Linked DNA regions of Ciceribacter thiooxidans. The protein of the gene in region 2 interacts with the protein of the main gene of each other region in a pairwise test. Links are inferred from orthologs where the notes say so. Each region holds a gene or a part of one and is shown on either strand. Other genes may lie near its edges.

The links.
Region 1: the proteins of H4I97_RS17950 (region 2) and topA interact in binary tests that used the Escherichia coli proteins (3 or more experiments, as listed by UniProt). The link is inferred for Ciceribacter thiooxidans from one-to-one orthologs.

What each region holds. Positions count from the first base shown.
Region 1 is NZ_CP059896.1:1,999,110-2,014,758, forward strand. Bases 7,472-10,644 are described here. They hold topA (type I DNA topoisomerase), read left to right. Parts: upstream 7,472-7,783; coding sequence 7,784-10,444; downstream 10,445-10,644. Other genes in these bases: H4I97_RS09680 (hypothetical protein), read right to left, coding at 7,472-7,526; rnr (ribonuclease R), read left to right, coding at 10,505-10,644. Outside these bases: H4I97_RS09635 (alkylphosphonate utilization protein), read left to right, coding at 53-349; Holliday junction resolvase RuvX, read left to right, coding at 358-855; H4I97_RS09645 (DUF6105 family protein), read right to left, coding at 789-1,124; H4I97_RS09650 (hypothetical protein), read right to left, coding at 1,121-1,291; H4I97_RS09655 (acyl-CoA dehydrogenase family protein), read right to left, coding at 1,514-3,166; H4I97_RS09660 (aspartate carbamoyltransferase catalytic subunit), read left to right, coding at 3,291-4,247; H4I97_RS09665 (dihydroorotase), read left to right, coding at 4,244-5,542; glycerol-3-phosphate 1-O-acyltransferase PlsY, read left to right, coding at 5,564-6,181; DNA-processing protein DprA, read left to right, coding at 6,186-7,340; more of H4I97_RS09680, read right to left, coding at 7,314-7,471; more of rnr, read left to right, coding at 10,645-12,799; H4I97_RS09695 (DUF983 domain-containing protein), read left to right, coding at 12,830-13,282; H4I97_RS09700 (NUDIX hydrolase), read left to right, coding at 13,279-13,965; H4I97_RS09705 (MFS transporter), read left to right, coding at 13,977-15,161; rpmG (50S ribosomal protein L33), read left to right, coding at 15,254-15,421. UniProt on the Escherichia coli protein: Releases the supercoiling and torsional tension of DNA, which is introduced during the DNA replication and transcription, by transiently cleaving and rejoining one strand of the DNA duplex.
Region 2 is NZ_CP059896.1:3,621,183-3,636,509, forward strand. The notes cover bases 7,771-10,621. They hold H4I97_RS17950 (IMPACT family protein), read right to left. Parts: upstream 9,565-10,621; coding sequence 8,977-9,564; downstream 7,771-8,976. Other genes in these bases: ftsZ (cell division protein FtsZ), read left to right, coding at 7,915-8,952; H4I97_RS17955 (ABC transporter substrate-binding protein), read left to right, coding at 10,066-10,621. In the rest of the region: GTPase ObgE, read right to left, coding at 1-81; H4I97_RS17890 (GNAT family N-acetyltransferase), read right to left, coding at 267-845; H4I97_RS17895 (GNAT family N-acetyltransferase), read right to left, coding at 842-1,477; rpmA (50S ribosomal protein L27), read right to left, coding at 1,619-1,891; rplU (50S ribosomal protein L21), read right to left, coding at 1,927-2,241; ribosomal protection-like ABC-F family protein, read left to right, coding at 2,849-4,471; H4I97_RS17920 (DUF992 domain-containing protein), read left to right, coding at 4,641-5,174; H4I97_RS17925 (GNAT family N-acetyltransferase), read left to right, coding at 5,331-5,942; H4I97_RS17930 (OsmC family protein), read left to right, coding at 5,979-6,437; H4I97_RS17935 (SDR family NAD(P)-dependent oxidoreductase), read right to left, coding at 6,453-7,208; H4I97_RS17940 (hypothetical protein), read left to right, coding at 7,520-7,681; more of H4I97_RS17955, read left to right, coding at 10,622-11,661; H4I97_RS17960 (ABC transporter permease subunit), read left to right, coding at 11,826-12,830; H4I97_RS17965 (ABC transporter permease subunit), read left to right, coding at 12,845-13,768; H4I97_RS17970 (ABC transporter ATP-binding protein), read left to right, coding at 13,770-14,621; H4I97_RS17975 (dipeptide ABC transporter ATP-binding protein), read left to right, coding at 14,618-15,327.

The DNA.
Region 1 (15,649 bases), 1.6 Mb from region 2 along the record:
GCACGCGGCGTCATTCATCGGGTTTTCGAGTGACGGCCGCAAGGAGGCAAGAATGTCCGACGATGATTATGTATACGACGAAGTAACCGGCGAATGGCGGCCGGCCTCCGAAATGGCAGCGCAGGCCGCAGCAGCGGCCGAGGTTCGCGACAGCGCCGGCAACGTGCTCGCCGACGGTGATTCCGTCACCCTCATCAAGGACTTGAAGGTCAAGGGCACCAGCACGACCCTGAAGCAGGGGACCGTCATCAAGTCGATCCGCCTCACGGAGAATCCGGAGGAGGTCGACTGCCGCCACGACGCCATCAAGGGCCTGGTGCTGCGCACCGAATTCTTGCGCAAGCGGTAAGGAACGGCATGGCCACGCTGACGATCGAGCAACTCGCAGGCTTCCTGAAGCCCGGCCAGGCGATTGCCGGTCTCGATCTCGGCACCAAGACGATCGGGGTCGCGATGTCGGACCTCGGTCGCCGCTTTTCCACCCCCCGCCCGGTCATCAAGCGCGTCAAGTTCACCAAGGACGCCGAGGTGTTGCTCGATTTCGCGGCACGGGAGAAGGTCGCCGCCTTCGTCATCGGCCTGCCGATGAACATGGACGGCTCGTCAGGACCACGCGTCCAGGCGACGCGGGCCTTCGTGCGCACGATGTCCGACAAAACCGATATTCCCTTCATCCTGTGGGACGAGCGGCTTTCGACGGTCGCAGCGGAACGCGCACTTCTCGAAATGGACGTGTCACGGGCCAAGCGTGCCGAACGCATCGACTCGGCGGCCGCGGCCTTTATCCTTCAGGGTGCCCTCGACAGGCTTTCCGCGCTATCGAGAATGGGCGCTTCCGACACGGACGTGCCCTGACGCGTCCGCCACCAGGCGGCAATCGCACGGCGCTTGCGCAAGGCGATGATCGCGAAGACGAACAGGCTGTCGAACACGATGGCGCGTGCGACCAGCGGCGGAATGGTGTCCGGCGGGATGCCGAGAATATCCCCGTAGATCTGGAAGACCATGTCATGCGCCTGTCGGGTCAGCATGAAATAGCCGAAACTGATGTCGTTGTAGGAAAGGCCGTACCAGCCTCCGAGCAGCACGATCGGCGTCGCCCAAAAAATCAGGAACGTCTTCATGCCGCCCTCCCCTTCCATTCTTGTGACGGCGTCCAGTTGCGGACGAGCCATGTCGCCAGAGCCATCGCGCTGAGCACGACGGCAGGCACGGCGATGTCGAGCGCCAGGCCGGCGAAGAACATCATCACCATGAGCATTCTCGCGATCCGTGCGGCGTTGTTAACCATCTTGCCATCGGCTCCGGCATCAACCGGTCCGAAACTCGCGCGTTAACCGACCTCGCGCAACGTAAACCATTTATTAAGGTTAACGCGCCCTGGGGATAACCGGCACACCGCCCACCCCCTTCGAGATCACGGTAGTAGACGGATAGTTATTTAGCTTGAGAGCTAACCATCGACTCAGGAGGGAAAGCTGTCGCTCAGCGGTCCGGATATCGTGCGGCCCGCCTACCCTGCCGCCGGATAAAGGAGATCGAGGACGTAGCGGGCGTCGAAGCGGGCGTCGATGGCGCCGTAGGTGTGGCGCCAGCCGCCGGCGAGGCGCGTCTCGAGGAACGCATCGGCGATTTTGCCGGCACCGAGGCGATAGAGTTCCGCCGCGGCGGCGGCGAGCGCCAGTTGCTCGACGAGGAGCCTTGATGCCGCCTCGTCGCGCTCGGCAAGGGCCGTCGCCGCCCTCAGGACCTCGACGGTCTTCCTGCCGGAGACGCCGAGGTCGCGTTCGAGCCCTGCAAAGATCGTCTCGAAGAGATCCTTGCCGCGGTTCAGCACCCTGAGCACGTCGAGCGCCATGACGTTGCCCGACCCTTCCCAGATCGCATTGACCGGCGCTTCCCGGTAGTGGCGGGCGATTGCCCGCTCCTCGATGTAGCCGCTGCCGCCGATGCATTCCATCGCCTCGTAGATCAGCGCGGGCGCCATCTTGCAGACCCAGTATTTGACGACCGGCGTCATCACCCGCGCAAAGGCGGCATCGGCGGGGTTGTCGCGCGCCTGGTCGAAGGACTGCGCGAGCCGGAAGACGAGTGCGGTCGCGCCGGCGACGTCGAGCGCCATGTCGGCGAGCACGCGGGTCATGATCGGCTGGTCGATCAGCATCTTGCCGAAAACGCTGCGGCCACGAACATGGTGGACGGCTTCCGCCATCGAGGCGCGCATGATGCCGGCAGACGCGACGGCGCAGTCGAGCCGGGTCAGCGTCACCATGTCGAGGATCGTGCGGATGCCGTCGCCGGGCTGGCCGAGGATATAGCCGAACGTGCCGTCGAACTCGACTTCCGAGGAGGCGTTGGAACGGTTGCCGAGCTTGTCCTTCAGTCGCTGGAACTGCAGCCCGTTGGCCGATCCGTCTTCGAGGAGCCGCGGCACGAGGAAGCACCCGATTCCCTCCGGCGTCTGGGCGAGCATCACGAAGGCGTCGCTCATCGGCGCCGACATGAACCACTTGTGGCCGGAGAGACGGTAGATGCCCTCGCCCACCCGCTCGGCGCGGGAGATATTGGCGCGAACGTCTGTACCGCCCTGCTTCTCCGTCATGCCCATGCCGAGCGTTATTCCCGTCTTCTGCATCGGCGGCTTGTTGGAGGAGTCGTATTTGCGAGAAAGGATTTTCGGCACCCACTCCTTCTGCACCTGCGGCGAAGCCATCAGCGCAGCGACGGACGCGCTCGTCATCGTCAGCGGGCAGAGATGACCGCATTCGAGCTGGGCGGTCAGGAAGAAGCGGACCGCGCGGGCCCTGTGCTCGTAGCCGCGGGTGTCGGGATGGTTTTCCCAGGCGGACGAATGCAGCCCGTTCGCCATCGAGCGGCGCATCAGCGCGTGCCAGGCCGGATGGAATTCGACGACGTCCAGCCGTTCGCCGCGCACGCCGTGGGTCCGCAACTGCGGCACGTTCTGGTTCGCCATGCGCGCCAGTTCCTGCGCCTCCGGCGAGGTCACGTAGCGGCCGAGCGCGTCATATTCCTCCCGCAGCGAGCGGTGAAGTCCGGAGCTCAGATCGACGATCAGCGGATCCGACCGGTAGGCATTGACGCCGGACCAGGGTTTCGGCTGATTCAGTTCGGCGAGTTTGTCTTCTGTCCGGCTCATTTCGCTCATTTTTGTCTTTTGAAGGATCTGATTCGTTTAACATGGGGAACAAAGTCCAATCCACATAGCACATGCTTGCCCCCCCGGCTGGCAATCTTTATAGACCGCGTGACTATCTCAGGAGGACAGTCCCATGGTCTTCTTTCCCCACCGCCACCTCCTCGGCATAAAGGGCCTCACCGAACAGGACATCACCTTCCTGCTCGACAAGGCCGACGAGGCCGTCAAGATCAGCCGCCAGAGGGAAAAGAAGACCTCGACGTTGCGTGGTCTCACCCAGATCAATCTCTTCTTCGAAGCCTCGACGCGAACGCAGTCCTCGTTCGAGCTCGCCGGCAAGCGGCTCGGCGCGGACGTCATGAACATGTCCGTCGGGAACTCCTCGGTGAAGAAAGGCGAAACGCTGATCGACACGGCGATGACGCTGAACGCCATGCGGCCGGACGTGCTGGTCATACGGCATTCCTCCGCGGGCGCCGCCGCCCTCCTCTCCCAGAAGGTCGCATGCTCGGTGGTCAATGCCGGTGACGGCCAGCACGAGCATCCGACGCAGGCGCTCCTCGATGCGCTGACGATCCGTCGCGCCAAGGGCAAGCTCTCGCGCATCATCGTCGCGATCTGCGGGGACGTCCTGCATTCGCGCGTCGCCCGTTCGAACATCCTGCTGCTGAACGCCATGGGCGCCCGCGTCCGGGTCGTGGCGCCGGCAACGCTGTTGCCCGCAGGCATCGCCCAGATGGGCGTCGAAGTCTTCCACGACATGAAGGAGGGCCTCAAGGACGCCGACGTCGTGATGATGCTGCGCCTGCAACGCGAGCGCATGTCGGGCGCCTTCGTGCCTTCGATCCGTGAATATTTCCACTTCTACGGCCTCGATGCAGAAAAGCTGAAGGCGGCGAAGGAAGACGCGCTCGTCATGCACCCCGGACCGATGAACCGCGGGGTCGAGATCGCCTCGGAAGTCGCCGACGGCCCCCAGAGCGTCATTGAGCAGCAGGTGGAAATGGGTGTCGCTGTGCGCATGGCGGTCATGGAGGCCCTGCTCGTCTCCGGCAACCAGGGTCCGAGAACGGAAGGAATGGGCGCATGAGCACGACCACGCCCCTCGTCTTGAAGAATGTCCGCATCGTCGATCCGTCGCGCAGCATCGACGAGGTCGGAACGATCGTCGTCGGGGCTGACGGCCGCATCGCCGCAGCCGGCGCCGACGCACTCAACCAGGGTGCACCCGACGGCGCAGAGGTGCGCGACTGCCGCGGGCTGACCGCAGTGCCGGGTCTCGTCGACGCGCGCGTCTTTACCGGCGAACCGGGCGCGGAACACCGCGAGACCATAGCCTCGGCGAGCCGGGCTGCGGCAGCCGGCGGCGTCACTTCCTTCATCGTGATGCCGGACACCGACCCGGTGATCGACGACATCGCGCTGGTTGAATTCGTGCGCAAGACCGCCCGCGACACCGCCCTCGTCAACGTCTATCCGGCGGCGGCCCTGACGAAGGGGCTCGATGGCGTCGAGATGACCGAGATGGGGCTTCTCCAGGAAGCGGGAGCCGTCGCCTTCACCAACGGCCGTCACGGCCTCCACGACACGCAGGTCCTGCGCCGCGCGATGACCTATGCACGGGAATTTTCCGCCGTCATCGCGCTTGAGGCGAAGGACAAGTATCTCGGCGCCAACGGCGTGATGAACGAGGGCCTGCTTGCCGGTTGGCTCGGACTTTCCGGCGTTCCCAAGGAGGCCGAGATCATCCCGCTCGAACGCGACCTAAGAATCGCGACGCTCACCCGCGCGAAGTATCACGCCGCAAAGATCTCGGTGCCGGAATCTGCCGAGGCGATCCGCGTCGCCCGCGAACGCGGCGCGAACGTCACCTGCGCCGTCTCGATCAACCACCTGTCGCTCAACGAGAACGACATCGGCGAATACCGCACCTTCTTCAAGCTGTCGCCGCCGCTGCGCTCGGAGGACGACCGCATGGCCATGGTCGAGGCGATCGCCGACGGCACCATCGACATCATTGTTTCCTCGCATGATCCGCAGGACGTCGACACCAAGCGCCTGCCCTTCTCCGATGCCGCGGACGGTGCGATCGGGCTCGAGACGATGCTTTCAGCCGCCCTTCGCCTGCACCACAGCGGCCAGGTGTCGCTGATGCGTCTCATCGATGCCATGTCGACGCGGCCGGCCCACATCTTCGGCCTCGACGCCGGGACGCTGAAGCCGGGCGCTGCGGCCGACATCACGCTCATCGACCTCGACGAGCCGTGGCTCGTCTCCAAGGAGGCGATTGTCTCCCGCTCGAAGAACACGCCGTTCGAGGATGCGCGTTTTTCCGGACGGGCGGTGTCGACCTATGTCCGCGGACGGTGCGTGCATTCGCTATAAGATAAATAACGGGGGGACACAGTGGCGAACGTCAATTTCCTGCAAATCGGCCTGCCGGCTCTGATCGCGGTGCTGAGTCTGGGCTATCTCCTGGGCTCCATCCCCTTCGGCCTCCTGCTCACCCGTATGGCCGGCCACGGCGACCTGCGGCAGATCGGCTCCGGCAATATCGGCGCCACCAACGTGCTCAGGACCGGCAACAAGAAGCTCGCGGCCGCAACCCTGCTGCTCGACGCACTGAAGGCGACGGCCGCTGCGGTGGCCGCACAGGCGGTGTTCGGTGCCAATGCCGGCCTTCTCGCCGGGTTTGCCGCTTTTATCGGACACCTCTTTCCGGTCTGGCTCGGCTTCAAGGGCGGCAAGGGCGTCGCGACCTATATCGGCACCCTGCTCGGGGTTACGCCGCTGATGGTGCTCGTATTCGCAGCCGTCTGGCTGTCGATCGCCTTCATCACCCGCTACTCCTCGTTGTCTGCACTGATCGCGACTCTTGTCATTCCGGTTGTATTGTGGATTACTGGCGCCGAGGAAGCCGCCATCGTGACGGCGATCATGACCGTCGTTTCCTGGTGGCGGCACAAGGCCAATATCGAGCGCCTGATCGCGGGAACGGAAAGCCGGATCGGACAAAAGGGATAGGCGCATGCCCGAGCGCAGCGCAAGACGGAACGGGATTGCGCTGACGGAAAGACAACGGATCGCCTGGCTGCGGCTGATCCGAAGCGACAATGTGGGGCCGGCGACCTTTCGCGACCTCATCAACCATTTCGGAAATGCCGAAGCGGCGCTCGCCGCCCTGCCGGAGCTGTCGCGGCGCGGCGGCTCGACGCGGCCTATCCGCATCGCCAGCGAGGCCGATGCCGTCCGCGAACTCGAAACAGCCCGGCGCCTCGGCGCAACCTTCATCGGCATCGGCGAACCGGACTATCCGCCGGCCCTGCGACAAATCGACGGCGCACCGCCCCTCCTTGCAGCCCGCGGCGACCTTTCGGCGACACGGCTTGCCCATGTCGGCATCGTCGGCTCCCGCAATGCCTCGATTGCCGGCGTCAAGTTCGCGAGCCTCATTGCACGTGAACTCGGCAGGGCCGGCTATGGCATCATTTCCGGACTGGCGCGCGGCATCGACACCGCCGCCCATCGTGCGAGCCTCGAAACGGGGACGATCGCCGCCATGGCCGGGGGGCTCGACCGTCCCTACCCTCCCGAGAACATCGGGCTTCTCGAAGAAATCTGCAGCGGCCGCGGGCTCGCCATCAGCGAAATGCCGTTCGGTTGGGAGGCGCGGGCGCGCGACTTCCCGCGCCGCAACCGCCTGATTGCCGGCGCGGCCCTCGGCGTCGTCGTCATCGAGGCGGCGAGCCGCTCCGGTTCACTGATCACCGCACGCCTTGCCGGCGAGTTCGGGCGGCTCGTCTTCGCGGTGCCGGGCTCCCCTCTCGATCCCCGATGCCACGGCACCAACGGACTTCTCAAGGACGGGGCGATCGTCACCACCGGACCCGAGGACATCCTGCAGGCGCTGGCGCCGATAGCAGGCGTGGCAAACCTCGCGCCACGGCAGGCCGAGGAACCGGATGGAGACGGAGAGGAGAAGGCGTTGGAGCCGCCACCGACCGCAAACGAACGGACGCGCATCATCGACGCCCTGGGACCGACGCCCGTGGAGATCGACGACATCATCCGTCATACCGGCCTGTCCGCGTCAGCGGTCTATTTGGTCTTGCTGGAGCTCGATATCGCCGGGCGCCTTCACCGCCACGCCGGCGGCCTAGTCTCCCTGGCCATGGCGGACTGAAAGGCCGCGGCGCCCCGCCTGGATGTCCCCCGCCTCCAGGTAGGCCATCTCGATGAGGTAGCAGAGCATGTCCGCACCTTCCCGCTGCGCCACGTTGCGCAGCTCGCCGAGTATCTGGCGGACGTAAGCGATGTTCTCGCGCACCCGCAAGCCGTCTCCATTACCGTCAAGAAAATTCGGAACCATCGTCCAAGCCCCCAGATCCAAAATTGCCCGGTCACGCCGGACGGCTGCACATCAATGGAGTCGAGGATAGACAATTTATCTAGAATTGCAACTTTAACGATTGCTCCCTTTAGTTGTATTGCGTTGAACTTGAGAAAATGACGGCTCCCCCTTGACCGGAAGCGAATCCCTGTCCATGTCGGGAGGCCTGTAACGCAACGTACCCCTCTCAGCCGTGCTGAAGATCAAAGGTCCGCTGGCTTGTACCGAGAAAAAGTATGAATGTCGTAGTCGTTGAATCTCCAGCCAAAGCCAAGACGATCAACAAGTATCTCGGATCGGGATACAAGGTCCTCGCATCGTTCGGTCACGTTCGTGACCTGCCGGCGAAGGACGGCTCGGTGCGGCCGGACGACGATTTCGAGATGGTCTGGGAGGTCGACGGCGCCTCCGCGAAGCGGATGAAGGACATCGCCGACGCGGTCAAGGACTCCGACGGCCTCTTTCTCGCGACCGACCCGGATCGCGAAGGTGAAGCGATCTCCTGGCACGTTCTCGATCTCTTGAAGAAGAAGAAGGTGCTGAACGGCAAGCCGGTCAAGCGGGTGGTCTTCAACGCGATCACGAAGAAGGCTGTTCTCGATGCGATGGCGCAGCCGCGCGACATCGACGAGGCACTGGTCGACGCCTATCTCGCCCGCCGGGCGCTGGACTATCTCGTCGGCTTCAACCTGTCGCCGGTCCTCTGGCGCAAGCTTCCGGGTGCGCGTTCGGCCGGCCGCGTGCAGTCGGTAGCGCTTCGCCTCGTCTGCGACCGCGAAACGGAAATCGAACGCTTCGTCGCCGAGGAATACTGGCAGATCTCCGCGCTTCTGAAGACGCCGCGCGGCGACGAGTTCGAGGCGCGTCTCGTCTCGGCCGACGGCAAGCGCATCCAGAAGAACTCGATCAAGAACGGCGAGTCCGCCCACCGCATCAAGGACCTGCTGGAAGGCGCCCGCTACGTCGTCGAAAGCGTCGAGGCAAAGCCCGTCAAGCGCAATCCGGGCCCGCCCTTCACCACCTCGACGCTGCAGCAGGCGGCGTCCTCGCAGCTCGGCTTCTCCGCCTCCCGCACCATGCAGATCGCCCAGAGGCTCTACGAGGGCATCGACATCGGTGGCGAGACAGTCGGTCTCATTACTTATATGCGTACCGACGGCGTGCAGATGGCGCCGGAAGCGATTGACGCGGCGCGGCATGCGATCGGCGACCAGTTCGGCCCCCGCTACCTGCCGGAGAAGGCCCGCTTCTATTCCACAAAGGCGAAGAACGCGCAGGAAGCCCACGAAGCGATCCGCCCGACCGATTTCAACCGGATCCCGGCCAAGGTCCGCAGCCACCTCGATTCCGACCAGCTGCGGCTTTATGAACTGATCTGGAAGCGCGGCATTGCCAGCCAGATGGCTTCGGCCGAGATCGAGCGCACGACGGCCGAAATCCTCGCCGATCGCGACGGCGAGAAGGCGGGCCTGCGCGCTGTCGGCTCGGTCGTCCGCTTCGACGGCTTCCTCGCCGCCTATACCGATCAGCGCGACGAGAACGAAAGCGGTGAGGACGACGACGAAAGCGGTCGCCTGCCGGAAATCAACGCCCGCGAAATGCTGGAAAAGCGCAAGGTGAATGCCAGCCAGCACTTCACCGAGCCGCCGCCGCGCTATTCGGAAGCCTCGCTGATCAAGAAGATGGAAGAGCTCGGCATCGGCCGTCCGTCGACGTATGCGGCGACGCTCGCGACGCTCCGCGACCGCGACTATGTGACGATCGACAAGCGCAAGCTCATTCCGCAGGCGAAGGGCCGTCTGGTGACGGCCTTCCTCGAAAGCTTCTTTACCAAGTATGTCGAGTACGACTTCACCGCCGACCTCGAAGAGAAGCTCGACCAGGTCTCCGCCGGCGAGCTGAACTGGAAGGACGTGCTGCGGGACTTCTGGCGCGATTTCTTCTCGCAGATCGAGGATACCAAGGAGCTGCGCGTCACCAATGTGCTCGACGCGTTGAACGAGGCGCTCGCACCGCTGGTCTTCCCGAAGCGCGAGGACGGCTCGGATCCGCGCATCTGCCAGGTCTGCGGCACCGGGCAGCTGTCGCTGAAGCTCGGCAAGTACGGCGCCTTCGTCGGCTGTTCCAACTATCCAGAGTGCAACTATACCCGCCAGCTGTCCTCGGAGGGCGGTGCCGATGCCGAGGCATCCGGCGTGCCCGAGACCAAGAACCTCGGCAAGGATCCCGTCACCGGCGAGGAGATCACTCTTCGCAGCGGCCGCTTCGGGCCTTATGTCCAGCGCGGCGAAGGCAAGGAGGCCAAGCGTTCCTCCCTGCCCAAGGGCTGGACGCCGGCGACCGTCGACTATGAAAAGGCGCAGGCGCTGTTGTCGCTCCCGCGCGACGTCGGCAAGCATCCCGAGAGCGGTAAGATGATCTCCGCCGGTCTCGGTCGCTACGGGCCGTTCGTCCTGCATGACGGCACCTACGCCAATCTCGACAGCATCGAGGATGTGTTCTCGATCGGCCTCAACCGCGCGGTCACAGTTTTGGCGGAAAAGCAGAGCAAGGGACCCGGAGCCCGCGGGCGTACCGCCGCGGCGGCGCTGAAGGAGCTCGGAGACCATCCCGACGGCGGCGCGATCACCGTTCGCGACGGACGCTATGGTCCCTACGTCAACTGGGGCAAGGTGAATGCCACCCTGCCGAAGGGCAAGGACCCGCAGTCCGTGACCGTCGAGGAGGCGCTGGCGCTGATCGCGGAGAAGGCCGGCAAGTCCGGCGGCAAGGCGGGCACGAAGGCGAAGAAGCCCTCGGCCAAGACGACGAAGGCCGAAGGTGGCAGCAAGACCACCAAGGCGAAGACGGCAGCGAAACCGAAGGCCAAGACGGCCACGAAAGCGAAAAAGAGCTGACGATTGAAGAAGCCATCGCGCGATACGAGCCGCCCCGCAGACACCCGCAAAGGCAAGCCCCTGCGGGGAGAAGCTGATACGGCAGGCGATGACCTGCCGATCATCCACGGCGCGGTTCCCTCGCGCGAAGTGCTTTTGCGATTCATCGCGGAAAATCCGGACCGTGCCTCCAAGCGCGAGATCGCCAAGGCCTTCGGCCTCAAGGGCGAGGCGCGCGTCGAGCTCAAGGACGTACTGCGCGCGCTCGAAGACGACGGTCTCGTGCAGAAGAGCCGCAAGACATTGACGCGCCCCGGCGCCCTGCCCTCGGTCGCAGTCCTCGACATCACCACCCGCGACAAGGATGGCGAGCTGATCGCGCGACCCGCCGAATGGGCGGACGAGCTCGGTGTCGCGCCTGCCGTCGCGATCCGCCAGTCGAGTTCGGACCGCGCGAAGGGCAAGGCGCCCGTCGGCGGGCTCGGCGACCGCGTTCTCGCCAAGATTTTCGTTGCCAAAGATCGCGCAGGGCCTGCCTATACCGCTCGCGTCATCAAGATTCTCGACAAGCGTCGGAACGCCATGCTCGGCGTCTTCCGCGAAACGCCGGGCGGCGGCGGACGGCTGATGCCGATCGACCGGCGCGACGAGGAATTGTTGATCGACAGCGCCGACCTGGGCGAGGCAAAGGACGGCGATCTCGTAGAGGTGGAAATCGCCCGCAGCGGCCGCTTCGGCCTGTCGCGGGGGCGTGTGCTTTCGGTGATCGGCTCCGTCGCATCGGAAAAGGCGATCTCGATGATCGCGATCCACGCGCACGGCATTCCGCATATATTCCCGCAGGCCGTGATCGCCGAGAGCGAAACCGTGAAGCTTGCCGGCATGTCGCATCGGGAGGACTGGCGCGACCTGCCGCTGATCACCATCGACCCGGCGGATGCGAAGGACCACGACGACGCGGTCTATGCCGAACCCGATACGTCTCCCGACAATCCGGACGGCGTGATCGTTACCGTCGCGATCGCCGACGTCTCCTGGTACGTGCGGCCGAAATCGCAGCTCGATCGCGAGGCGGTGAAGCGCGGCAATTCGGTCTACTTCCCCGACCGCGTGGTGCCGATGCTGCCCGAGCGTATCTCGAACGATCTCTGCTCGCTGCGGGAAGGCGTCGACCGGCCCGCGCTCGCGGTCCGAATGGTCTTCTCGAAGGAAGGCCGCAAGGCCGGCCACACCTTCCACCGGGTCATGATGAAGAGTGCGGCCAAACTCTCCTATGCGCAGGCGCAGGCGGCGATCGACGGCGCACCGGATGACAAGACCGGACCGCTTCTCGACACGATCCTGAAGCCGCTCTGGCACGCCTACGCGGTGCTGAAGCGCGGGCGCGACCGCCGCCAGCCGCTCGAACTCGACATGCCCGAGCGCAAAATCCTGCTGAAGCCCGACGGCACCGTCGACCGGGTCTTCATCCCCGAACGGCTCGATGCGCACAAACTCATCGAGGAGATGATGATCCAGGCGAACGTCGCAGCCGCCGAGACGCTCGAAAAGAAGCGGCAGCCGCTCGTCTACCGCATCCACGACGCGCCGGCGCTTTCCAAGCAGGAGGCGCTTCGCGAGTTCCTTGCGACCATCGGCATCAACATGGCGAAGGGCGGGCAGCTGCGTTCCAACAGCTTCAACGGCATCCTGGCGAGCGCCCTCGATACGCCGCACCAGACCATGGTCAACGAGATGGTCCTGCGCTCGCAGAGCCAGGCGATCTACAGCCCGGAAAACATCGGCCATTTCGGCCTCAACCTCTTGAAATATGCCCACTTCACCTCGCCCATCCGGCGCTATGCCGACCTCATCGTGCACCGGGCGCTGATCGGCTCGCTCGGCCTCGGCGAAGGCGGCATCACCCCGGACGAAGAGGCGACGCTCGACGATATCGCCGCCGAAATCTCGACCTTCGAGCGGCGGGCGATGGCGGCGGAGCGCGACACCGTGAACCGGTTGATTGCCCATCATCTCGCCGGACGCATCGGTGAGGAGTTCGACGGACGCATTTCGGGCGTCACCAAGGCGGGCCTATTTGTCGCATTGCCGCAGTTCGGTGCGGATGGTTTCGTCCCCGTGTCAACGCTGGGGCGGGATTACTATATCTATGACGAGGCGCACCAGGCACTCTCCGGCGAGAAGACCGGCCTCGGTTACCGGCTCGGAGACGCGGTCCTGGTGAAGCTCGTCGAGGCGGTGCCGCTCGCCGGCGCGCTGCGATTCGAAATGCTGAGCGAGGGCCGCGAGATGCCGACGGCGATCCGCTCGTTCCACAAGACCACCCGTCGCGGCAAGAAGCTGCCGGGCACACGGGCACGGCGCGGGCGACGCTGAGCGCGCGCCCGACGAGAAAGGAAGTTCGACATGCAAGACAACACGGCCGATACGGTGCTTCATCTCGGCGGACAGGAAGCGAACCGCCCCGTCGGGCGATCGATCATGCGTGGCATGCTGAACACCTGCCCCGCCTGTGGCGGCGGCAAGCTCTTCCGCGCCTTCCTGAAGCCTGTCGACCACTGCGCTGTCTGCCAGGAGGAAATGTTCCATCACCGCGCCGACGACCTGCCGCCCTATCTGGCGATCCTCGTTCTCGGCCACGTGCTGCTCGGCGGCTTCATGATGACGGACCTCATCTTCCCCGCCTCGGACTGGGTTCACCTCGCCATCTGGGCGCCTCTCGGCGTCATCACCACCCTGCTTGCGATCCAGCCCATCAAGGGTGGTGTCATCGGCCTGCAATGGGCCTTGCGCATGCACGGTTTCGGCGGCGAGAGCGACGATCCGGCCGAATACGATCCGTTGCCGAAGGATCAATGAGCCGCTCCGCATTTCCTGACCCGACTGCTACCGCTTCGCCGACGACGCGCCTGACGCCGAAGGACGCGGCGACGCTGATCGTGATCGACCGCAGCGACGGGCGCCTGCGCGTGCTCTTCGGCAAACGCGGCGAGCGCCACGTCTTCATGCCGAATCTCTACGTCTTTCCGGGCGGCCGGCGGGACCGCGGCGATCACGCCCTGCCCTATCTGCGCGATCTTCATCCACAGGTCCTCGCAAGGCTCGCCGCTGGCAGGAGCGATCCCACGGCCCTGCGGCGTGGTCGCGCACTGGCGCTTGCCGCCATACGGGAGCTTTACGAAGAAACTGGCCTCTTCATCGGACGACCGGCAGACGGCGCGGCCGCCGATCTCGCGAGCCTGCGCTACGTCGCCCGTGCCATTACGCCACCCGGCAATGTCCGCCGTTTCGACACCCGCTTCTTTCTCACCTTCACCGACGAGGCAGGTATCGATCCGACCAACATCCGTGATTCGGCGGAGCTACATGATCTTACATGGCTTGACATTGACGCGGCGTCGGGTCTGAACATGCCGCTGATTACCAGGACCATTCTCGAAGACGTCATCGACCGGATGAAGGCCGATCCGTCACTGCCATTCGGAAGCCCGGGTCCCTTCTACTACAGCCGTCGCGGACGAACGTTCCGTGGCGACATCTGAGGAACCGTCCCATGTCCAAGCCGAAGAACGGCGCCAACGGTCACCGCGAAGACATCCACTGGCCCTCGCTGGTCGCCGCCATTTCGGCTATCACCGCGGTCGGTATTGCGATCGGCCTCGGTCTGCCGCTCCTCAGCATCATCCTGGAGAAACGGGGTATCCCCTCGACGCTGATCGGCCTCAACTCCGCCATGGCCGGCATCGCCGCCATGGCTGCGGCCCCAGTGACGACCAAGCTCGCCCATGATGTCGGGGTCGCCCGCACCATGCTCTGGGCTGTCGTGCTTTCGGCGGCAAGTGCTCTCGGCTTCTATTATGCCGAAGCATTCTGGATGTGGTTTCCCCTGCGGCTCGTCTTCCACGGCGCGACGACGACACTCTTCATCCTTTCGGAATTCTGGATCAACGCGGCAGCCCCGCCTTCCCGCCGCGGTCTCGTCCTCGGGATCTATGCAACGGTGCTTTCGGTGGGCTTCGCCTGCGGTCCCCTGCTCTTCTCCGTCCTCGGCAGTGACGGCGTCTTACCCTTCCTCGTCGGCGCGCTTGCGATCCTCGTCGCCGCCGTGCCGATCTTCATCGCCCGGCGGGAAAGCCCGGTTCTCGACAGCAAGCCGGAGCAACACTTCCTCCGCTATATCTTTCTCGTCCCGACGGCGACGGTCGCGGTCTTCGTCTTCGGTGCAGTGGAAGCGGGTGGCCTGTCGCTCTTTCCGATCTACGCGACGCGTACCGGCTTTACAGAGGCGCAGGCGGCGCTGCTGCTGACGGTGATGGGGATCGGCAACATGGTGTTCCAGATCCCGCTCGGAATGCTCTCCGACAAGCTGAAGGACCGCCGGCTGCTGCTCTCGATCATGGCGGTCATCGGCCTCTGCGGATCGCTGGCGCTGCCCTGGCTGTCACAGAACTGGGCGCTGATGGCGCTCGTACTGCTCTTCTGGGGTGGCTGTGTCTCCGGTCTCTACACCGTCGGCCTGAGCCATCTCGGCTCGCGACTCACCGGAGCGGACCTCGCCGCCGCCAATGCCGCCTTCGTCTTCTGTTACGCCGTCGGCACGGTCGCGGGGCCACAGGGGATCGGTGCCGCGATCGACATCGCCGGAAATCATGGTTTTGCCTGGGCAATTGCGGGCTTCTTCGGCCTCTACGTCCTGGTTTCGATGGCGAGACTGCTTTTTAAACCGAAACAGGCTTGACTTTTTGGGCGTGATTTGTAGTTTCGCGCCAGAATTTGCCGTGGGCTGCTCTGGTCGTCCACGGCTTGATTGTTATTAAAGGCAGGACGACCATGGCGAAAGCGACCACGATCAAGATCAAGCTGCTGTCGACAGCCGACACCGGTTTCTTCTACGTTACCAAGAAGAACAGCCGCACGATGACCGACAAGATGACGAAGACGAAGTACGATCCGATCGTCAAGAAGCACGTCGAATTCAAGGAAGCCAAGATCAAGTAAGGCTTGATCTCTTCCTTTCTTTAAAGGCGCGTGGCTCCGGCTCCGCGCCTTTTTCGTTTTCGGCGGCTCCGACATTCCCCTAGGCCCAACAAAAAAGCACCGCTCCGGAACCGGATGGCGGTGCTTATTTGCTCGAATGGGGGTCGGTCGGCATGCCTGCGGTACGAGGAACCGCGTTTACAGCATGCCAACCGACCGACCCCACGACCCAGGAGATGCGGCGGACCT
Region 2 (15,327 bases):
TTTCTCGCGCCGGAATGAAACGCTGCCGGCACCACCGTCGCCGGACCGAATGTAGACTTTTGTTTCGTCGAGAAATTTCATCGCACTGCCATGGATCAACTGTCAGAGTGGGCGGATTTTTGCGCCATCGATATAGGCCGTTTGTCCAGAGGTCAAAGAGTATCGCGAAGTTCGCGACTTACAACACTTCGTTTGTCAACGTCCCTGCGGCCCGGGATCAACGGTTGCCGGCGGCAGATGTCGCCGGCAACCTCGTTCTGATTGCTTTAAGGGCGCCGTGGTCGGCGGAAATCCATGGGAGCGAGCCTGGTTTCGATATGAGACACCATCGCTCCGCGGGCACGACTGTACACATCTCCGCTCCGCATGATCGAGAAGCCGACCTTCTGCTGAATTTTGAGCGATGCCGTGTTGTCCGCGAACGCGCCGGAATGGATGATCGCCTCGGGCATGCGCCGATAGAAACGATCAATCCCGGCCGCGACCGCCTCGCTCATGATGCCTCTTCCCCAGAAGTAACGGTTCAGCCAGTAGCCGAGGTGCCATCGCCCATTTCTAAGCTCGATGGCAACCGCCCCGATATGCACATCGTCGCCCGTGGTGATGGCAAATGACCAGTCGGGTGTCGTAATGGCTCCGGTGCGGTTCAGCCAATCGGTGGCGTCCTGCAGGTCGAACGGCACGGGAACCCGCGCCAGCATCCGCGCGACTTGAAAATCGCCAAGAGAATCGGCAATCGCGGGGGCATCGCTCATCTTGTGCGGGCGCAGCACCAACTGCCCGGTACGAACGACCGGGCAGGGGCCGGGAAGCGAGGACACTTCTCTGGGGAGCAGCGCGTTCATCGCATTTCTCCCCAGCTCTTCAGAGACATCCAGGTCTTCCGATCCAGCCGGTACCACTCGACCGGCACCATGCCGCCGAGCGCAAGACTGCCGACCATTCCGGATCCCTGGAACTGAAACCCGCACTTCTGGATCACGCGCCGGGACGCGATGTTCGTCACGCGGCAGCGAGCGTCGATGAAACGGATTTCCCGGGTTCGGAAGGCCATGTCTATGAGCGCATGTGCCGCTTCGGTGGCATAGCCCTGATTCCAGTACGGCTGGCCGAGCCAGTAGCCGATCTCTAGCGTCTCGGGGTCATCCTGATGCGGCTCCAGTCCGCAGCAACCGAGGAAGGCACCGTTCTCCGTCTTCGTAATCGCGTAGACGCACTTGCCGATCTCGCCGAGATTGGAGCGTCGCACGAAGTCGGCGGCGTCTTTTGCCGTATAGGGATGAGGCATCCGCGACACCATGGTCGCGACGGCGGCGTTGTTGGCGAGATGGGAAAGGGCGTCGATGTCTTCTTCGTGGGGCGCGCGCATGACGAGCCGCTGAGACAACAGGACAGGGCAATCGCTCCTTAACCGCTCCGGCCTCAGCCGATCCTTGGGCGACCGGTACTGGTCGTCCCTTAAAAACTCACTTTGCATGGTTCAGTCCTCCTTGGAGTTTAAAAAGCGCAAAAGAAAAGGGGAGTTGGGTGGCGCCCCATCTCCCCTTTTTGGCTTTTTCTGAACCTGCTAAGTCCAGCCGGGTCGATGCGACGCCGGCTGTTTTAGAGCGTTACCGGCTTATTCCGCTGCTTCTGCCGTTTTCGGCATCACCGACACGTACACGCGGCCATTGGCCTTGGTACGGTAGGCGACATTACCGGCGGCGAGTGCAAAGATGGTATGGTCCTTGCCCATGCCGACGTTGGCGCCGGGATGCCACTGCGTACCGCGCTGACGAACGATAATGTTGCCAGGAATGACGACTTCGCCGCCGAACTTCTTCACGCCAAGGCGCTTGGATTCAGAATCGCGACCGTTGCGCGAGGAACCGCCAGCTTTTTTGTGTGCCATTGGACTTCTCCTTTAACCTAAGTACCCGTGAACCGTTAAGCCGCAACGATGTCCGTGATGCGGACGACCGTGTGATGCTGGCGATGGCCGCGCGAACGCTTGGAGTTCTGGCGACGGCGCTTCTTGAAGGCGATGACCTTCTTGCCGCGGTTCTGCTCGACAACTTCCGCCTTGACGCTGGCGCCCTTCACGAAGGGAGCACCGATCTTGGCGTCGGCGCCTTCGCCGATCACGAGGACTTCGGTGAATTCGATCTTGTCGCCAGCGGCGGCTTCCAGCTTTTCGATGGTCAGCACGTCATTGGCTGCAACGCGGTACTGTTTACCGCCGGTCTTGATGACTGCGAACATTTTTTATCCTTTCATGTTCGTTCCGGCTCTGCCCTACGGGACGGCCGTCTTTTTGCCAGTCGGATGGAGCGGGCTCGTTCGGCTCAGGAAGAGCCGTTCGTGCCTGCCGGCGAACTCTGCCCAAAGGGCTAGAGAAATCAAGGCACAGTTAGCCCATACCTAATTCACGGTTCGCATACGTGAGGCGCAAAAGGCTGTCAAGACAAAAGCACTGGGCGATTTGATATTCACCCTTGTCAGCCCGAGCTTTCGTCGCTATGAGACAGCCCGCGCACAAATCGCGCCGACCAATGTGACCGGAGAGGTGGCTGAGTGGTCGAAAGCACCGCACTCGAAATGCGGCATACGGGCAACCGTATCGTGGGTTCGAATCCCACCCTCTCCGCCAGTCTGCAAGCCCTTGGTAATCCGGTTTCCCAAAAGTAGGTCCCATTCTCGGCTGGTTATCGCAGGCATGCCTAACGCCGCGCTATAATGTCAACGCACGCATCGTGGTCGCTGATCCGCTCCGCTTTCTCTGCCGGGAGGCGATAAGGCGCGGATCCCTGGGTGACAGTGGCGCGAGCGCGTGGCATAGCGCTGCCCACACAATGAGGCCGTCTTTCCCATGATCCGTATCGACAATATTAGCAAGTCCAACAGTCACCGCATTCTCTATATCGAAGCCTCGGCAGCGCTGAACCGCGGCGAGAAGATCGGTCTCGTCGGACCGAACGGAGCGGGGAAGACGACGCTCTTTCGAATGATTACCGGCGAGGAGCTGCCCGACGAGGGGCAGGTCTCCGTCGAGAAGGGTGTCACGATCGGCTATTTCGACCAGGATGTCGGCGAGATGACAGGACGATCGGCCGTAGCCGAGGTGATGGATGGCGCGGGACCGGTCAGCGTCGTGGCGGCGGAGCTTCGCCTGCTGGAAGCCGCGATGTCGGATCCGGACCGCATGGATGAAATGGACGCGATCATTGAGCGCTATGGCGAGGTGCAGGCGCGCTACGAGGAACTCGATGGTTATGCGCTGGAGGGGCGCGCCCGCGAGGTTCTGGCGGGACTGAGCTTCAGCCAGGAGATGATGGATGGCGACGTCGCCAATCTGTCGGGCGGCTGGAAGATGCGTGTGGCGCTTGCCCGTATCCTTTTGATGCGCCCGGACGTCATGCTGCTCGACGAGCCGAGCAACCATCTCGATCTCGAAAGCCTCATCTGGCTGGAGGAATTCCTGAAAAGCTATGACGGTGCGCTGTTGATGACATCCCATGACCGGGAATTCATGAACCGGATCGTTAACAAGATCATCGAGATCGATGGCGGCGCGCTGACGACCTATGCCGGCGATTACGGCTTCTATGAAGAACAGCGAGCGCTGAACGAGAAGCAACAGCAGGCGCAGTTCGAGCGTCAGCAGGCGATGCTGGCGAAGGAGATCAAGTTCATCGAGCGTTTCAAGGCCCGCGCCTCTCATGCCTCACAGGTTCAGAGCCGAGTGAAAAAGCTCGAAAAGATCGACCGCGTCGAACCCCCTCGTCGGCGTCAGACGGTCGCCTTCGAATTTCTGCCCGCACCGCGTTCCGGCGAAGACGTGATCAATCTCAAGAACGTCCACAAGGCCTACGGCAGCCGGACGATATATGACGGCCTCGACTTCATGGTGCGGCGGCGTGAACGCTGGTGCATCATGGGCATCAACGGCGCCGGCAAGTCGACGTTACTCAAGCTGGTCGCCGGCTCTGCCGAGCCGGACAAGGGGAATGTCTCGCTCGGCGCCGGCGTCAAGCTCGGCTATTTCGCCCAGCATGCCATGGATCTGCTCGTCGGCGACAGCACCATACTGCAATGGCTGGCGGAGCGTTTTCCTAAGGCCGGGCAAGCGCCGCTTCGGGCGCTCGCGGGCTGTTTCGGTTTTTCGGGCGATGACGTCGAGAAGCGGTGCCGCATACTTTCGGGCGGCGAGAAGGCCCGGCTGGTGATGGCGGCTATGCTGTTCGACCCGCCGAATCTCCTTGTTCTCGACGAGCCGACCAACCACCTCGATCTCGATACGAAGGAGATGCTGATCAAGGCACTCTCGGCTTACGAGGGTACAATGCTGTTCGTCTCCCACGATCGCCGGTTCCTGTCGGCCCTTTCCAATCGTGTGCTGGAACTCACACCGGACGGCATCCACCAATACGGCGGGGGGTATGCCGAATACGTCGAACGCACTGGACAGGAGGCGCCGGGCCTACGCATTTGACCAGATACGTCCGGCCGGAGGATTGCGTCCCAGCCTCACTATTTCGTGTATCGCCGTGCGGCGGCGTAGAGGATCATTCTTTCGCCATAGGCATTTCCCAACACTGTTCGGCTGCTTCGGCCTGGGACCCACCCAAGGGGCATCGAAGCTATCAATAGGAGTGACAGGGATGCAGAAGATTCTTGCCGCGGCACTCGCCGCCTTGCCGGTTGCGATGAGCGCGGGTTCCGCGATTTCGGCGGATGCGATCGTGCGATCCGAGCCCGCGCCGACATTTCGTGACAACGGGCCGGCCGGCGGCGTCCGGATCGGCTATCTTGACTGCAGCATCGGCGGGGGCGTCGGCTACGTGCTGGGCTCCGCCAAGGACGTGGAATGCGTCTTCACGTCCGCGATCGGGAGTGAGCCGCTCGACCGTTACGTCGGCGTGGTGCGCAAGATGGGCATCGACGTCGGCTTCACGACACGCAGCCGGCTGGTCTGGGCGGTCTTTGCCCCCACAGCCGGATATCACCTTGGCTCACTCGGCGGTCTCTACCAGGGAGCCACAGCCGAGGCGACTGTCGGCGCGGGTATCGGAGCGAACATTCTCGTCGGCGGCACGTCCGGGTCCATTCATCTGCAAACGATCAGCCTGACCGGACAACTCGGGCTCAATCTTGCAGCGACCGGCACCTCCGTCACGTTGACGCCGGCCGGTTGAACGAAGCAGCGGTGAGGATCGCCACCGCCTTTGTTAGCGAACAGGTTGGATGTCGCAGGCGGAACGGCCTCGCATCGAAATCCTCCTTGAGGTGCGGCGGAAGGTAATCTAGCGTCTGACGCTCTTCTGACGTCGCTTCCTTGGAGAGAGGTCCCGGTGATCATCCGTCCAGCCCACGAGGACGATCTCGATGCGGTCTACGGCATTTGTCTCGTCACCGGCGATTCTGGCCGTGACGCATCGGGCCTCTATTCTGATCCCCGGTTGATCGGCCATATCTACGCGGCGCCCTACGTGCTGTTGGCGCCGCATCTCGCATTCGTTGTTGCTGATGAGGAGGGTGTTGCTGGCTACGTCGTCGGCACCGAAGATGCCCGGTCGTGGGAGAGGCGTCTGGAACAGGCGTGGTGGCCTTCTTTACGGCGAAGATATGTCGACCCAGACGTGTCCCGTCGCTCTGCTTGGACTCCTGACCAGTGTCTGGCTCATCTCCTCCATCACCCGAAGGCAGATCCCGCCGTCGTGTGCGGAAGCTATCCTGCACACCTGCACATGAACGTTCTGCCAAGGCTGCAGGGGCAAGGCGTCGGATTTGCGCTTTTGGACCGCTGGATCGTCGCGGCGGCGTCGTGCGGCGTGCGCGCGGCACACGTCGGTGTCAGTCCTGCAAATATCAGAGGTGCCCGCTTCTGGACACGCGCGGGATTTGCAGAGCTGCAAGCGCCGCAAGACGGAAACGATGCCTTGTGGCTCGGACGCCTGATATAGACCTTCTCACGACCCACGAGGTGAGGACGTAACGGCATGAACAGTGCAGCGACGACCAAGATACGGCCGACGGGCGCGATTGCCACCATGGGGCGCACCGGCTTTCCGCATGTCGTGTCGGAGACGGGTGGTGTGATCGATGTCAGGACCGGAGCCGCAGAGGCGGGCTTCAATCCGCTGGACCTACTCTACGCTTCACTGTCGGCATGCCTGGCGATGAGCGCCCGCATTGCGGCGAGCAGGCTCGGTATGCTGCATCGCCTCACGAGCGTCACTGTGCGTGTCACGGGCTCAAAGGCGCCGGACGAACCTTCCCGCCTTGCGCGGTTCGACATCGAATTCGAAATAGCCGGCGACTTCGATAAAGCGACGAGAGACGAAATCGCTCGTCTTGCCGAGGGCGAAATCTGCACCGTGAGCAACACCATCAAGGGGCAGCCGGAATTCACGGTCACGGTCGCCGGCGCCGACAGATGTCACGACGCGGGAGCATGATCGCTTGGCGGCCTCTCAAATGGAGCCAGCTTCGACCATGTAGCTGCCGGCGGTGCACATGCGCGCATCGTCGGAGGCGAGAAAGAGAACCATGCGCGCGACATAGACTGGGTCTATCAAATCCGGAAGGCACTGGCGGCGGCGATGCGCCTCAAGCTTTTCCGGCGTTGCCCACAGCTCCTTCTGCCGGTCGGTCATGATCCAGCCGGGGACGACGGCATTGACGCGGATGCGATATTGGCCGAGCTCGCGGGCCATCGTGCGAGTCAATCCGTGCACTGCGGCTTTGGCCGTCGCATAGGCCGGAAATCCGTCTGCCGCTTCCCACCAGCTGTTGGAACCCAGGTTGATGATCGAGCCGCCGCCAAGTTCGATCATGTCCGGGGCGACCGCCTGAATGGCAAAGAACTGATGCCGCAGATTGGTATTCATCCGGTCATCCCAGTATTCGGGCGAGAGATCGCGCCATCCATGCCGGTCGTCGCGTGCCGCATTGTTGACGAGAGCTGATGCCGGACCAAGACGCCGGCGGAGCGCGGCGCAGGCGACCTTGAGTGCGGTGACGTCCCTCAAGTCACAAATCTCGTAGTCGATCTGTCCCGCTTCTGACGCCAACCTGGCGCTGGCTTGCGCGTCGAGATCGATGAAACCGACGCGGCACCCCTGTGCTGCGAAAGCGCGAACGATTTCGGCGCCGATGCCAGAGGCGCCGCCGGTCACAAGAGCCGTCTTGCCGGCAAGGCTGGGATAGGTTGCGAAGGCGTTGGTCATGTGTGTCTCCGGTTCTGTTCTCGCGTACGGCAGAGTGTTGTCGGTTTCTGGCTCACTTTGGGGAGGGTACCGTGGAGGCTCGTGATCCTCAGCAAACGACTTCCGTCTGTTTCCTCCAGCTCGTTGCAGTTTCCGTCATCCCGGCGCCTCATAGGCCTTCCATACCAGTGGTCGGTGATTCGTGCCCGTCAGCGCCATTCGAAGCGCCGCCAGATTTGCAGCTCTCCGCCGGGCTCAAGCTTTGCGCAAGCGAATTCTCTTACAGATGAAGGATCAGCCGGGATGTCGTCCGGCCTCAAGGGGACAATGATATGTCGAACGAAGCCGATCACTTCTACCATCGCCAGGACCGCGACGTACAAATCCTCATCGCCGAAAACAGGGGTGATGAGCTGACCGATATCCTCGTGGACGCGCTGTACGATGCATTCCGCATCCTGCGGGACGAGGCGGAAGGCGAAACGCTGCACTAAATCCGGTGGGCTGACTTTTCAATATCGCCTTCTGCCATTGTGGTCCAACCCTGTCCGCAGATCGCGTTGGTTCGTCGAATGCCATGGACATTCAGCTTTGCCTGCATCATGCCGTTTTTCGGATGCTAGACTTTGCGCGATGATTCGCATCGTGCCGGCCGGAGGCCGGCCAGTACCAAATCCAGCCGCCTGCGCCGAGCGCTGAGCGGCTTCAACGGCTCCGGGAGACGAGCATGACGGACAACACGAAACCGGAGATCACCGAAATGCGGCCCAAGATTGCGGTCATCGGTATCGGCGGCGGCGGCGGCAACGCAGTCAACAACATGATCGCCGAGGGGCTGGAGGGCGCGGAATTCATCGTCGCCAATACGGACGCCCAGGCTTTGACGATGTCCAAGGCCGCGCGGATCATCCAGCTGGGTGCGACCGTGACCCAGGGGCTCGGAGCCGGTTCCTTGCCCGATGTCGGTCGGGCGGCAGCCGAGGAGTCGATCGATGAGATCATGGATCACCTCGCCGGCACGCATATGTGCTTCGTTACGGCGGGTATGGGCGGCGGTACCGGAACCGGTGCGGCACCTGTGATCGCGGAAGCGGCACGTCGGGCGGGTATTCTAACGGTCGGGGTGGTCACCAAGCCCTTCACGTTCGAGGGCCGGCGCCGCATGCAGGCTGCGGAGGAGGGCATCGAACGCCTGAGGGAAAGCACCGATACGGTCATCGTCATTCCCAATCAGAATCTCTTCCGCGTCGCAGACGCCAAGACGACCTTTGCAGACGCCTTCTCGATGGCTGACCGGGTGCTCTATTCCGGTGTGGGATGTATCACAGACCTGATCGTCAAAGAGGGTCTGATCAATCTCGATTTCGCCGACGTCAAGACGGTGATGCGCGACATGGGGCGCGCCATGATGGGAACGGGTGAGGCCTCCGGGGAGGCTCGCGCGATGAAGGCGGCGGAGGCGGCAATATCGAACCCGTTGCTCGATGAAGTCTCGATGAAGGGCGCCCGCGGCGTGCTGATCTCGATCTCCGGCGGAACGGACATGACCCTGTTCGAAGTGGATGAGGCCGCTACGCGCATTCGCGACGAGGTCTACCACGACGCCAATATCGTCGTGGGCGCTATTTTCGACCAGAGCCTTGCCGGAAAGTTCAGGGTTTCGGTGGTTGCGACCGGACTGAGCGATCCGCTTTCGGCGGAAGAAGCAGCGGTTGTCGGAGGCGAGGGGCACATGAGTGAGGGCATGTCCCGACTGCTGCAATAGCCGTGTCGTGGCGGCCGCGACGATCTAGATCGAAACGAGAAGGATCGAGCGGCCGCTTGTCACGTCGGAAACCAGTCTGCGGACCGCTGCGGTTTCAAGTTCAGGAAGTGCGAGCGCAAGCTCGGCACCTTCTTCGGTGAAGACTTCCTCTTCAATCCTGAGGTCCGGCACGGCAAGCAAGCGCGCCTTGACGATCGCCAGATCGGCAAAGCCGACCTTCACCTGCGCAGGCACCCGAGGAATGACGAGGCTTTTCGGCGCAGCGCGAAGGCAGGCCGCGGCAGTCCCTCCATATGCACGGACCAAGCCGCCGCTGCCGAGCAGGACGCCGCCGAACCATCGACTGACGACAACAGCCACATTGTCCAGCGACTGTCCGTCAATCGCTTGCAGAATCGGCTTTCCAGCCGTTCCGCTCGGCTCACCGTCGTCGCTGAACCGGTATCTCGAGCCGATACGCCACGCCCAGCAGTTATGCCCGGCGGAGAGTTCTGAATAGGTTTCGATGAAGTCCCTCGCCGCCGCTTCTGTGGCGACCGGACCGGAGACCGCCTGAAACCGGCTTCTCTTGATTTCCTGTTCAAACGTTTGTGTGCTTTCGAGCGTGTACATTCCGATCTCCCGGTACACGACTTAGGACACCCACATCGGGAAGGCCAGCTCTATGACACCAGCGAGTTTTGGGCCTGTAACGGGCGGTCTCGTCCAAAAAACGACCTCAAAATCGCCGAGAAACGCCTCATTCGCCGTTTCCTACACATTTTTAGGGCAAGTTCGTGTCACTGGCTCGACAAGTGGTTTGTAATCGTTATGCTGCGCCCCATACCGCTTTGGTGGTAGAAAAATACTAAAATCGTGCCAATTCAAGAAAACACGAATGACGATCGGCTCGACCCGAACAAAATTCTCCCCCTCTCAGTTTCTTCGATCAAAGCAGCCGACCAACGGTTTTGCTTCGATCGTGAAAGAGACCGCCTCGGGTTTTCTCGTGGCGAGGTGGCGAACGCGTGTGTGTAGAGAGTTCGGAGAATGCGGCCAACCTTCGGCCGGAACCGCGAGCCGTTGAAACAACCCAGGCCGGCGGTCCGGCCCTCTTCAATTGGGAGACACACTATGAAGTATAAACTGGGTATCGCTGCTGCACTGCTTTCGGCGACTTTCTTCGCCAGCGCTGCGAGCGCCAAGACTTTCGTCTATTGCTCCGAAGGCTCGCCGGAGGGCTTCGATCCCGGCCTTTACACGGCCGGCACGACCTTCGATGCGTCCGCGCACCCTGTCTACAGCCGACTGCTCGAATTCGAGCCCGGCACGACGAAGCCGGTTCCTGGTCTCGCCGAGAGCTGGACCGTCTCCGACGACGGGAAGGAATACGTCTTCAAGCTGCGCAAGGACATCAAGTTCCATACCACGGACTTCTTTACGCCGACCCGCACCCTGAACGCTGACGATGTCGTCTTTTCAATCGATCGCCAGATCAACAAGAGCAATCCGTGGAACCAGTATGTCGCCGGTGCTGCATGGGAATATGCGGCAGGGATGGGCTTCCCGGACCTGATCAAGTCGGTGGAGAAGGTCGACGACCTGACCGTCAAATTCGTCCTCAACCGCCCGGAAGCGCCGTTCCTCGCCAATCTCGCAATGCCTTTCGCCTCGATCGTTTCGAAGGAATATGCCGACAGCCTCGACGCAGCCGGCAAGAAGGAACAGCTGAACCAGATGCCGGTCGGAACCGGACCGTTCGTCTTCGTCGGATACCAGCAGGACGCCGTCATCCGTTACAAGAAGAATGCCGACTACTGGGGTGGTGCGCCGAAGATCGACGACCTCGTCTTCGCGATCACGACGGATGCAGCGGTGCGCTATCAGAAGCTGAAGGCCGGCGAATGCCACCTGATGCCCTATCCGAATGCCGCTGATGTCGAAACCATGAAGTCCGATCCGGCCCTCACGGTTATGGAACAGGAAGGCCTCAACGTCGCCTACCTCGCCTACAACACGACCCAGGCGCCCTTCGACAAGGTCGAGGTTCGCAAGGCACTCAACAAGGCGATCAACAAGCAGGCGATCGTCGACGCCATCTTCCAGGGCATGGCAACGCCGGCGAAGAACCCGATCCCGCCGACCATGTGGTCCTACAACGACAAGGTTGAGGACGACACGTATGATCTCGACGCTGCGAAGAAGATGCTCGAAGAAGCCGGCGTCAAGGATCTGTCGATGAAGCTCTGGGCCATGCCGGTTTCGCGTCCCTACATGCTGAATGCCCGTCGTGCTGCCGAAATCATCCAGGACGACTTCGCCAAGATAGGGGTAAAGGCCGAAATCGTGTCCTACGAATGGGCCGAGTATCTCGACCGCTCCAAGGCGAAGGATCGTGACGGCGCCGTCATGCTCGGCTGGACCGGTGACAATGGCGATCCGGACAACTTCCTCGACACCCTGCTCGGCTGCGACGCCGTCGGTGGCAACAACCGTGCCCAGTGGTGCAACAAGGAGTTCGACGAGCTTGTGAAGAAGGCGAAGATCACTTCCGACCAGGCCGAGCGCACTAAGCTCTATGAGGAGGCTCAGGTCGTCTTCAAGCGCGAAGCGCCGTGGGCGACGCTCGACCACTCGCTGTCGGTCGTGCCGATGCGCAAGGAAGTCAGCGGCTTCGTGCAGAGCCCGCTTGGTGATTTCACCTTCGAGAACGTCGATATCGCCGAGTAACGACGTATATTAGAACTTTTGCCGCGGGATGCGTTGCGCCTCCCGCGGCATTCGTACTAATAGAGCACCCAATTGAAGCACGTCATGCTTAGCGGCTGAGGTCTGGCCGTTCCGGATGCATATCCGTCAATCAGATCTTCCGCAGAAACAGCGACAGGTTCCCTATGTTCAGCTTCCTTTTGCGGCGCCTCGCCGTGTTGATCCCGACATTTATCGGGGTTTCGATCATCGCCTTCTCGTTCATCCGGATGCTGCCGGGCGATCCCGTTGCGCTGCTGTCCGGTGAGCGCGTGATGTCGCCGGAGCGTCACGCCGAAATCAGTGCTCACCTCGGTCTGGATAGGCCGCTCGTCGTGCAGTATTTCGACTATCTCGGCGGGATCGTTACCGGCGATTTCGGTACTTCTATCGTTTCGAAGACGCCGATCCTCGAGCAGTTCCTCTCTCTCTTCCCCGCCACGGTCGAGCTGTCATTGTGTGCGATCGTCATCGCCGTCCTCCTCGGTATTCCGGCGGGCGTCTTTGCGGCAATCAAACGGGGCTCATTCTTCGACCAGGCTCTCATGGGAGTTGCGCTTGTCGGCTACTCGATGCCGATCTTCTGGTGGGGACTGCTGCTGATCATCCTGTTTTCGGGTATCCTGCAATGGACACCCGTGTCGGGACGCATCTCGCTGATGTATTTCTTCCCGCCTGTTACCGGCTTCATGCTGATCGACTCCCTTCTGTCAGATCAGAAAGGCGCATTCTTTTCCGCGCTCAGTCATCTTGTGTTGCCGTCGATCGTGCTCGCGACGATACCGCTTGCGGTGATCGCGCGGCAGACGCGCTCGGCGATGCTGGAGGTGCTCTCCGAAGACTACGTGCGTACCGCCCGTGCAAAGGGTCTTTCGCCGTTCAGGGTGATCGGTGTCCACGCGCTGCGAAACGCCATGATCCCGGTCATTACGACGATCGGCCTGCAGATCGGCGTCATGCTCGCGGGAGCGATCCTCACGGAGACGATCTTCTCCTGGCCGGGGATCGGCAAATGGATGGTCGATTCCGTCTTCCGCCGTGACTACCCGGTCATCCAGGGCGGACTACTGCTGATCGCGGCCATCATCATGGTCGTCAATCTCATTGTTGATCTGCTTTACGGCCTGATCAACCCTCGTATCCGGCACTAGAAGGAGAAAATCCCATGGCCGATACCATCAACGATATCGACAACTCTCCAGAGGTCCTCTCGACCGCAGCTTTGCGGCGGAAGATGCTCAAGGAGTTCTGGTTCTACTTTTCTGAAAACCGCGGCGCCGTCATCGGGCTCTTCGTCTTTCTCCTACTGGTGATCGTCGCAGTCTTTGCGCCGTTCATCGCACCGCATTCTCCTTTTGAACAGTACCGCGACGCGGTGCTTCTCCCCCCTGCCTGGATCGACGGCGGCCGCGGCGGCTATCTGCTCGGCACCGATCCTGTCGGTCGCGACATTCTTTCCCGTCTTCTCTACGGCGCACAGTATTCGCTGTTCATCGGCGTTTTCGTGACCACCCTGTCGCTGTCTTCTGGTGTGCTGATCGGGGTCTTCGCAGGCTATTACCGCGGTTGGGTCGACACCATCATCATGCGCCTGATGGACATCATTCTCGCCTTCCCCTCGCTTCTGCTCGCGCTCGTGCTGGTCGCGATCCTGGGGCCGGGCCTGACCAACGGGATGATTGCCATCGCGCTCGTCTTGCAGCCGCACTTCGTGCGCCTTACGCGCGCGGCGGTCATGAGCGAGAAAGGCCGCGACTACGTCACCGCATCCCGCTTGGCAGGCGCCAGCCCGTTGAGGCTCATGTTCCGGACCATCCTTCCGAACTGCATGGCGCCTCTGATCGTCCAGGGAACATTGTCGTTCTCCAATGCAATCCTCGACGCGGCGGCACTCGGCTTCCTGGGAATGGGTGCCCAGCCGCCGGCCCCGGAATGGGGAACGATGCTCGCCGAAGCGCGCGAATTCATCCTCCGGGCCTGGTGGGTCGTCACCTTCCCCGGTCTTGCAATCCTCATCACCGTGCTGGCGATCAACCTTATGGGTGACGGCCTGCGCGATGCTCTCGATCCGAAGATGAAGAGGTCGTGAAATGGCCCTGCTCGAAATCCAGAATCTGACGGTCGAGTTCGAAACCGCAACGGGATGGTTCAAGGCGGTCGACGGCGTATCGCTCTCGGTCGATGCCGGTGAGGTACTGGCAATCGTCGGCGAGTCCGGCTCGGGAAAGTCGGTTTCCATGCTGGCCGTCATGGGGCTTTTGCCCTGGACGGCGAAGATCACCGCCGATCGAATGCTGTTCCAGGGGCGGGACATCCAGAATCTGTCGCCAGCGGCCCGCAGGGAACTGATCGGCAAGGACATTGCGATGATCTTCCAGGAGCCGGTCGCAAGTCTCAATCCGTGTTTCACGGTCGGCTTCCAGATCGAGGAAGTTCTTCGCGTCCATATGGGAATGGACAAGAAGGCGCGCCGGACGCGTGCGGTGGAACTTCTCCGCCAGGTCGGCCTTCCCAATCCGGAAGAACGGCTCGGCCATTTCCCGCACCAGATGTCCGGTGGTCAGTGCCAGCGCGTTATGATTGCCATGGCGATCGCCTGCGATCCGAAACTTCTGATCGCCGATGAGCCGACCACAGCGCTGGACGTCACTATCCAGAAGCAAATTCTCGACCTCCTGATGTCGCTGCAGGCGAAGAACGGGATGGGCCTCATCATGATCACCCACGACATGGGCGTGGTGGCGGAGACGGCCGATCGGGTGATCGTCCAATACAAGGGTCGGAAGATGGAAGAGGCCGACGTTCTGACGCTCTTCGAGGCGCCGAAGAGCAACTACACCAAGGCACTGCTCTCCGCGCTGCCGGAAAACGCAACCGGTGACCGCCTGACGACGGTCTCCGATTTCATGACTGGAGCGGATGCCGAGGGAGAAGACGCATGAGCGCTATGCAGGAAGATACCAGGCCGATGCTCGAGATCCGCGACATCAAGCGCGACTATCATGTGCCAACCGGCCTCTTCAAACCGGAGAAGATCGTTCATGCCGTGAAGGGAGTGTCCTTCTCGCTGGAGGCCGGAAAGACGCTGGCGATTGTCGGTGAAAGCGGGTGCGGCAAGTCGACTCTCGCGCGGATTCTCACGTTCATCGACGAACCGACTTCGGGTGAGCTCCTTATCGACGGCAACAAGGTCGACACTCGTCCGGGGCATCTGACGCCCGAGATGCGTCGGAAGGTACAGATCGTCTTTCAGAACCCTTACGGATCTCTCAATCCTCGCCAGAAGATCGGCGATGTCCTTGGGGAACCACTGCTGATCAATACTGGCATGTCGGCAGCGGAGCGACGGGAACGGTCGACCGAGATGCTCGTCAAGGTGGGACTCGGACCCGAACACTACAATCGTTACCCGCATATGTTCTCCGGCGGACAGCGCCAGCGCATTGCGATTGCCCGCGCCTTGATGCTCAACCCTAAGCTTCTCGTCCTTGATGAACCGGTTTCGGCCCTCGACCTTTCGGTCCAGGCGCAGGTTCTCAATCTGCTCGCCGACCTACAGGAAGAATTTGGGCTGACCTACGTCTTTATCAGCCATGACCTTTCGGTGGTTCGTTACATCGCCGACGAGGTCATGGTGATGTATTTCGG